2 linked regions of the Haloferax marinisediminis genome follow. The protein of the gene in region 2 binds, or shares a complex with, the protein of the main gene of each other region. Links are inferred from orthologs where the notes say so. Each region holds a gene or a part of one and is shown on either strand. Other genes may lie near its edges.

Region 1 (4,202 bases), 1.6 Mb from region 2 along the record:
GAGGTACTCCTCCATCACGGGCAGTGAGTGGAGTTCGTCCTGTGCGGCCTGCACCTTCTGGAGGCCCTCTTGTGTCGCCTCGCCCATCTGTCGAGCGACGTTGAACTCCTCGCGGAGTTGGTTGAACTCGGTGATGAGCTCTTGGGCTTCGTCGTCGGCTTCGACCGCTGCCTTCGCCGACTCGTACGCTTCGTACTTCGGGTGGTCGGCGATGGCTTCGCCAAGTTCACGGCCGAGTTCTTCGAGCCGCGTCGTCTGCGTGCTCATACCCGCGGGTTAGGAGTCGAACGGTTTCAACCTGCCGAAGGGGGGCCTATTGGCGGGTTCAGGCGTGCGTTTCGACGAACGAAACGACGGCCGCCAGTTCGTCAGGTCCAACGCCGTGAGGTGCGTCGTACACCTGTGCAGTCACGTCGGCACCGAGTTCACGGAGGCGGTCAGCGGCGTGCTGCGCCCGCGACGCGGGGATAATTCGGTCCATCGACCCCGCTCCGACGAAGACCGGTTTCCCCGCAATCCCGTCGGGTTGGTGAGTGGCGTGAGTCTCGGCGAGGTAGCCGTGGAGCGCCACGACCCACGCGTAGTTTTCGGGGTTCTCGATGAGAAGTGAGAGGCTCGTAATCGCCCCCTGACTGAATCCGAGGAGGCCGATTCGGTCGGGGCCGAGGCCGTACTCGGAAATCGCCGCGTCGATGGATTCGCGGACGAGTTCGCGGGAGCGCTCGAACTGTTCTGTGTGCGGTTGACTCTGGTGGAGTCCGCCGGCCGAGAGGTCGAGTTCGTACCACGTGTAGCCGCCTTGCAAACGGTCAGGAGCGCGGAGGCTCACGACGTGGAGGTGGTCCGGGAAGTGCTGCGTGAGAGAAAGAAGGTCCTGTTCGTTCGACCCACGGCCGTGGAGCAAGACGACGGCGGGTGCCTCCCCGTCGGCCGGTTCTGATGGCTCGACGTAGACGTGTTCGAGTGGAATGTCGGTCATGGACGCCGCTAGGCCGTCGGCGTTCTTGAATCCCCGAGTGACGGGAGGGTAACCGGGTGGGACGACTGTCTCGTGACCGTTTCGACCACCATGCTTCGTCGGATTACGCCTGTTGTCGGATTACGCCTTTCGTCGGCGGACGCCGAGTGTCGCACCGCACCCTTTGCACATCCAGAGGTCGTTCGGTTGGCGGCCAACCATGACTTTGCGACTGTCGACTCTCGTCAGTTCGGGAACTTCCTCACCGCGTTCGAGGTCGTCGGCACCCCTGATGGGTCTCCCACACGCCGGACACTCGGTGAGTTCGTGGTCGTCACTCTCCTCGTGAATGTGTTCTTCGTGCATGTGCTCGTCGTCGTGTGTATTGGTCTCGCTTGACATGGGCAGTATACGACACCCATCAAGTAATGCGCACTGCGGTCTGGTTCAGGTGATGCACGACACCTTCCGGTAGCCTGATTGGCCGGACGCGTCCGGTTTACTCTCTTGGAGAAATGGGTCGTATGTGGGTGTGTGACGCCCAATCGTAGGGAAGCGCCGCCGTTATACCTCTTCATCGGTAAGGGGGCGTCAATGAGTCAGGACGCCTCTTCGGAGGGAGACCTTCGAAACACCGGGATGTCGCTCAAACACGACCGGGAGTGGGACTACGAACTCGAACGAATCATCGACGCCATCGAAGAGCGCGACGCGAAGCGAGTCGGCCTGCAGTTCCCCGAAGGGCTGAAGCGCCGCGGCCCGGCCGTCGCAGACGACCTTCGACAGCTCTGTGACGACGACGTGACGTTCATGCTCTCTGGGCAACCGTGCTACGGTGCCTGCGACCTCGACACCTACCTCATGCGCCGGACCGACGTGTTCGTCCACTTCGGTCACTCGCCGATGAAGGAGTCGGACAAGATTATCTACGTCCCGCTGTTCTCCAACGTCGACCCGTTCCCCATCATGGAGGACGCCTTAGAGGAGATTCAGGGCGACGAGGTGGGCCTCGTCACCACCGCTCAGCACATGAACCGCTTCGACGACATGTGTGATTGGCTCGAAGAGCGCGGCTACACCGTCCAGACCCGCAAGGGTGACGACCGCCTCACCTTCGAAGGGCAGGTTCTCGGGTGCAACTACGCCTCTGCAGACATCCCTGCGGACGACGTGCTCTACGTCGGTGGCGGGAAGTTCCACCCACTCGGCCTCGCGATGGAACACCCCGAGAAGAACGTCGTCATCGCCGACCCCGTCAACAACGTGGTCACCCTCGCCGACACGCGGAAGTTCATGAAACAGCGCTACGCCTCGGTACACAAGGCGATGGACGCCGAGAAGTGGGGCGTCATCTTCTGTACCAAGATTGGGCAGGGCCGCATGGAGATTGCCGAGAAGATTCTCGAAGACAACGACAACGCGTACCTCATCACCATGGACGAAGTGACGCCTGATAGGCTCAGAAACTTCGACATGGACGCGTTCGTCAACACGGGCTGCCCGCGCATCACGACCGACGACGGCCCGCGATTCCACAAGCCGATGCTCACGCCACAGGAGTACCGCATCGCCGTCGGCGACGAACCGCTGGACTCCCTCAAGTTCGACACCTTCCACGGCACGTGGTAATCCCGTTCGACACCGTCCACACGAGACGGTAATCGGGCGTCCACTCTCTGTTCTCACACTCTCTCCCCTCCTCTCCTCTCACCTTTCACGTCTCACTCTCTCATCTCACCCCTCAGCTTTCGCTCTCAATCCTCCCACCCCTCAGTTCTCACTCTCTCCTCCCACCTCGCTCGTCGGCGTCGTCGGGCGGAGCATCTCCCCTCGTGGTCCTGAAAAATAGGCACTATTTGACACGTTCACGGCACGAGTCACCACAACATTCAGGGTACCGGTAGCGAATGACTCAGAAAGATGCCGACGACCCACCTCTCCGTCCTCGGACTCGACGTCCAGCGGGTCGTCACCCCGCTCGAAACTGGTGACTTCGACGCCGACCGGGTTCGTCTGGTCCGTGACGAGGCCGACCCCGAGCAGGGTCGCGACCCGGACGACTGCGCCGCCGGTGCGCAGCGAGCGCGTGCACGCGTCGCACGGACAGTCTCTGAAACACTCTCGACCCGTCTCGACGCCTCTATCGACGAAGCACGACTCCCGTTCAGCGCGTCGTTCGAAACCTTGTACGCCGAGACGACCGACCTCTTGCGTGAGTCGGTCGCTGCTGGCACTGTCGAGGTGAACCTCACGAGCGCCCCGCCACAGGTCGCTGCCGCGTTCTACGCCGCGCGAACCGCACTCGTCGACTCCGGTGCGACCACCCACGACGCGATTACGCTCGTTACGGTTCCTGCGGACGAGCGTCTCGACTTGGCGACCATCTCCGACCTCCGAACGGTTGTGTCCGGCGTCGAGACGGCGACCGCCGCCCTCGACGAGTTCCGTCGCGTCGCGGACGGCCCTGCGGCGGATGCCGTCGCGCGTCCACTTCGAATCGCGCTTTCTGACCTTCGGGCCGCCCTCGCCGACGCGAGTGGTGATTCGAGTGTGAAACGGCGCCGCCGCACCGCGTACGCGAGGGGGTCGAAAGACGACTCTCCGTTGACTTCGATGTCGTCGTACGTCGGTCGTGCCCGCGAACAACTCGCGGACCTCGTCGACGCCGACCAACAGCGCCCGTCGCCAGAAGACACGCGCGACCCGAACGCCGTCCTCGACGCGCTCGACGAGTGGTTGGACGCCGAAATTGGCCTCCTCTCGCCGGTCGAAAACGACCCACACGACCTGCTCGCTCGCTTCCGCGAGAGTTGTGAGGCCCGGTTCGGGAAGTTCCAGGACGACGCGACGATAACCCTGTTCGACACCATCGACCGCTTCGGCGCGCAACTCGACGCCTATCTCGACGCTCGAACACACCTCTCGGAAGCGTCGCTCCCCGTCACCGAGTCGACGACGGAACTCTCACGACAGGCCGACGCAGCGGCAGCGTTGCTCGCACAACTCGAAGACGACGGCATCGCCCAGGGTTCGACGCCGCTCACACTCGCTGGGCATTCACTCACGCCTCTCGGTGACCTCGAAGCAATCGCACTCCACGTGCTGACGACGGGTCCGCCGCGCTCACGCCCCCGTACACGACGCGCGGTCACTGCCGAACTTCGTGAGCGCGCAGAACACCACGGAATCGTCGCAGGCGCACGCGAGGAGGATTCGTGGTCCGCGTTCGACGCGTTCTGTGTCG
Region 2 (4,268 bases):
GCCAAGACGACGTGTCGGTCGTCGGCCAGTGCGCGCTCGACGTGTGAGAAGCCGGGCTCGGCGTCACCGAGCGTCGTCGGCGTCGCCTCGACCAGCACGTCGTAGTCGGTGTCGAACAGCGCCTCTGGGTCGTCGTCGCCGACGACGCCCTCGCGTTCTTTCCGGTCGTGGACCGTCTGCGGGTCGAGACCCGTCGGGTCAGAGACCGACGACGACGAGTCGGCGAACGCGACGACTTCGTGACCGTACTCGCCGGCGAGGTCCAGGACGGACCCACCGACTGCACCGGCACCGAGGACCGCGAGTCGGAGCGTCATGCTGACTCCTCCGTGAGCGGTTCGATGACGTGCAACTCTTTCTCCGCTGCAATCTCGCGGACGACGGCGAGCGCCTCCTCGGTCTTGCCTGCCCGTGCAGCGAGCCTGAGGCGCGCGCTGGACGATTCTTGCGTCCCGTCCGGTGCGGACAGCGAGAGGTCCTTCACCGTCGCGTCTGCGCACGCCTCGACGCGATGGAGCGTGTCGGAGAGGTCGGAGTCGACGAGGTCGCCGACGAGGATGAGCGTCACCTCTTCACCGAAGTGCTCCGCACCCGCGCGGATGACGTTGACACCGGCCTCGCGGAGGGCGTCGACGATGCCCGCGAATCGGTCTGGCGGACACTCGAGGTCGACTTCGACCGGGATGTGACCACGCGGGGTGAGGTTTCCGCGTTCGTGGAATATCGAAAGCAGGTTACCCCCGTTTTCGGCGATGGGCTGGAGCGCAGCGAGGAGTTGGCCGGGTTCGTCGACGAGTTCGAGTCGAACCGTGTGTGGCTTCGGCATCTCGCCACCGCCGTCGGTTTCGGCCTCTGCCTCGGCATCGCGTTCGCTGTCGATGTCTTGTGTGCTCATCGTCCCACCTCCGTGGGCCGTCCCGACAGTGTTGTCGGCGACGCGTTGCTCAGCCGTGGTTCCGCGTCGACGCGCCAGGAGTCGGGATACGTGCCCCTACGCATATGTGATGGTCATTCGGCCACGAGGTATAAGCCTTCGCAGGTGACACGCCTTGCCGACGACGCCCGCGTGATGGCACATCACACGGTGAAGACGCGACCCGTCGTGTATGACATGCTGAAGGTTCGACTCGCCGTGTTTCAGATGCAGGACGAGTCACGAATGGGCGAACACGAGGGCAGACAGACGGACGGCGACAGCGGACAGACGGCCAGTTAGCGAACAGACGCGAGCGACGAACGTGGTGCCAACTGACGCACCGGAACTCGTGACGGTGCAGTCGCTGGCGGGCCGATAAACGAAAGAAGGCGCTGGAGTGCGCTGTTTAGATGTAGTCGATTGCCTGCGAGAGCTCGAGCTTCATGCCCTTGCGCTCGCGAATCTCCATAATCTTCTCGCGCTGGAGGTTGTCCGAGAGCACGCGGAAGCCAGCGTTCTCCGTGTTCCAGGAGGCGCGACCTTCCGTCGCGGAGCGGACGTCGGAGGAGAATCCAATCATCTCTTCGACGGGTGCGATACCCTCGATGACCATGAGGTCACCTTCCTGGTACATGTCGTCGACGCGGCCACGGCGACCCTGAATCTCGCCGGATGCCGAGCCCATGTAGTCGGACGGAACGTCGATGCGGACGTTCTGGATAGGTTCGAGGAGCTTCACCTGACCCGCGATGAGCGAGCGGTGGACCGCGTCACGCGTTGCAGGGATAACCTGTGCGGGACCGCGGTGAATGGTGTCCTCGTGGAGCTTCGCGTCGTGGAGACGGAGGAGCGTACCCTGAACGGGTTCCGCGGCGAGCGGACCGTCGTCGAGTGCCTCTTCGAGACCCTCGATGACGAGTTCCATCGTCTCGTTGAGGTGCTGGATACCCTTCGTGTCGTCGATGAGGATGTTCGTCCCGTGGATGTGTTCGACGTTCTGGGACGTGTCCTTGTCCATGCCGGCTTCCTGCAGTGCCTCACGGCGCTCCAGTTCGGGCATGTCCATCGAGATTTCGCCGAGCTTGATGGAGTCGACGATGTCCTGCGAGAGGGGTTCCGCCGTGATGTAGAACTTGTTGTGGCGGTTCGGGGAGACACCCTCGACTTCGTGGGACTGACCCTGGACCTGCTCGCGGTAGACGACAATCGGCTCACCGGTGCGGACCGGGATGCCCTGGTTGTCGCGGATACGCTGCGTGATGACTTCGAGGTGGAGTTCACCCTGACCGGAGATGAGGTGCTCGCCCGTGTCCTCGTTAATCTCGATGCGGATGGTCGGGTCTTCCTTCGCGACCTGCTGGAGCGTCTGGATGAGCTTCGGCAGGTCGTCCATGCGCTCTGCCTCGACGGACTTCGTGATGACAGGCTCGGAGATGTGCTCGATGGACTCGAACGGCGTCATCTCGACGGACGAGACGGTGGAACCGGCGATGGCGTCACGGAGACCCGTGACTGCTGCGATGTTCCCTGCGGGGACACCACGGTCGAGTTCCTCGCGCTCGCCACCCATGAAGACACCCACGGACTGGACGCGGTTCTTGCCTGCGGTACCGGAGACGTAGAGCTCCTGACCCTTGCGGATGGTACCGGAGAACAGGCGACCCGTCGCGATTTCGCCCGCGTGGGGGTCCATCGAGATGTCGGTCGCCATGAAGACGACTTCGCCGTCGTCGTCGACTTCGCGCATCTGGCGCGCGAGGTCGGTCTCGGAGTCACCACGCCAGACCGTCGGGATACGACGGGGCTGGGCTTCGAGCGGGTTGGGGAAGTGCTCTGCGACCATGTCGAGAACGACGTCCGAGAGCGGCGTGCGCTCGTGGAGTTCCTGCCGCTTGCTGGCGCGCTCGAGGTCGATGATGTCGCCGAAGGAGATACCGGTCTCTTCCATCGACGGCATGGAGACACCCCACTTGTAGAGGGCGGACCCGAAGGCGACGGTCCCGTCTTCGACGGAGACAGTCCAGTCGTAGTCCTTCTCTTCGGTCATCCCACGGATGAGTTCGTTGACGTCGGAGATGACGTCGAGGAGACGCTGCTGCATCTCCGCAGGACCTTCCTGCAGTTCGTTGATGAGGCGGTCGACCTTGTTGATGAACAGGGCCGGCTTGACGCCCTCGCGGAGTGCCTGACGCAGAACCGTCTCGGTCTGCGGCATGGCGCCCTCGACAGCGTCGACGACGACGAGTGCACCGTCGACAGCACGCATCGCACGCGTCACGTCGCCACCGAAGTCGACGTGGCCCGGCGTGTCGATGAGGTTGATGAGGTGGTTCTGGTCGTTCCACTCGTGGGTCATCGAAACGTTTGCTGCGTCGATGGTGATACCGCGTTCCTGTTCGTCTTCTTTCGTGTCCATCGCGAGCTGCTGACCAGCAGTCTCGTCAGAGATCATGCCGGCACCCGCGAGGAGGTTGTCCGAAAGGGTCGTCTTCCCGTGGTCGACGTGAGCTGCGATGGCAATGTTCCGGATCTGTTCCGGCTTGTCCATCAGTTTCTCACATTCCTGGACGATTTTCTTTCGTCGGCCCATTATACAGAGGCCTACCGGCAGGAGGGTCAAAAGAGTAGTGTTTTTGCCGAGCGGATTTGCCCTTGTCAACCGTTCTACTGCCGGGGTATGAGCATTTCTGTCACGCTAGCGTGAGTGTCGTTAACACTGTCTCGTCCGTGGTCACCCGGCGGAAGAGTCATGTTGGTTGATAACATTACACACATACGAATGGACCTCCGTGTGCTCGGAGGCGCCCCTGCAGACCCGTTCTTGAGCGCCGCCGACCTGTTCGAAACCGAGTTCGACCTCGAATACCCAGTGTTCGTGCACGTGCGTGACGACCCAGACTCTCGCACGTGGGCCGCCCACTATCAGGACCACCACGTCCTCAACATCTCGCGACAGGTCGCGACGAGTGCGATGAGTCGAGAACTCGCCCTCCACGAACTCTCACACATGGCCCGCAACGAGGAAGGCCACGCCTCCCACTACCAGTCCACACGAGAAGCCGTCTTTCTCGCCCTCACCGGACGCACGGTCGAACGGCGAAAACTCGCTCACTGCTACCAGATTGCGAACCACTGCAAGGACATCTACGCCGACGACCTCACGCTCGCCGTCGCGCCCGCGGACAAACTCGTTCAGTTCCTCGAATCACAACTCGCGGCCGCACTCGCGGACCGCCCACGACCGACTGGACGACCGGGGTCACAACTCGTCACCACCGGGTCGGACCCAGAGATTACGGCTGTGAACGCGGCGTTCGCGCTCGCATTAGCTGAACGCCACGACCTCATCGCC

The links. Proteins that work in one complex are often made in the same cells at the same time.
Region 1: the proteins of GJR98_RS01755 (region 2) and dph2 are in contact, whole or in part, in a crystal structure (PDB 6Q2D), measured with the Methanobrevibacter smithii proteins. The link is inferred for Haloferax marinisediminis from one-to-one orthologs. Residues at the interface, in WP_011954157.1 of Methanobrevibacter smithii: Pro482, Asn483, Lys484, His485, Tyr553, Asp555, Glu556, Glu559, Leu560, Leu591, His592, Glu593, Asp594, Ala595, Val596, His597, Arg598, Gly599, Pro600; in WP_011954460.1 of Methanobrevibacter smithii: Met1, Met3, Tyr4, Pro28, Glu29, Gly30, Leu31, Met33, Phe58, His80, Thr124, Gln126, Ser179, Gly180, Asn181, Phe182, His183, Leu185, Tyr201, Asn202, Phe211, Ile215, Arg291, Asp295, Asp296, Gln298, Met299.

The regions. Positions count from the first base shown.
Region 1 is NZ_WKJP01000001.1:1,914,116-1,918,317, forward strand. Bases 681-3,569 are described here. They hold dph2 (diphthamide biosynthesis enzyme Dph2), read left to right. Parts: upstream 681-1,552; coding sequence 1,553-2,587; downstream 2,588-3,569. Other genes in these bases: GJR98_RS09970 (alpha/beta hydrolase), read right to left, coding at 681-979; GJR98_RS09975 (hypothetical protein), read right to left, coding at 1,100-1,360; GJR98_RS09985 (hypothetical protein), read left to right, coding at 2,879-3,569. Also shown: GJR98_RS09965 (YlbF family regulator), read right to left, coding at 1-267; more of GJR98_RS09970, read right to left, coding at 326-680; more of GJR98_RS09985, read left to right, coding at 3,570-4,202. UniProt on the Methanocaldococcus jannaschii protein: Catalyzes the first step of diphthamide biosynthesis, i.e. the transfer of the 3-amino-3-carboxypropyl group from S-adenosyl-L-methionine (SAM) to the C2 position of the imidazole ring of the target histidine residue in translation elongation factor 2 (EF-2).
Region 2 is NZ_WKJP01000001.1:324,159-328,426, forward strand. The notes cover bases 915-3,869. They hold GJR98_RS01755 (elongation factor EF-2), read right to left. Parts: upstream 3,507-3,869; coding sequence 1,323-3,506; downstream 915-1,322. Other genes in these bases: GJR98_RS01750 (hypothetical protein), read left to right, coding at 1,040-1,216; GJR98_RS01760 (DUF5781 family protein), read left to right, coding at 3,696-3,869. In the rest of the region: GJR98_RS01740 (homoserine dehydrogenase), read right to left, coding at 1-317; GJR98_RS01745 (amino acid-binding protein), read right to left, coding at 314-895; more of GJR98_RS01760, read left to right, coding at 3,870-4,268. UniProt on the Methanocaldococcus jannaschii protein: Catalyzes the GTP-dependent ribosomal translocation step during translation elongation.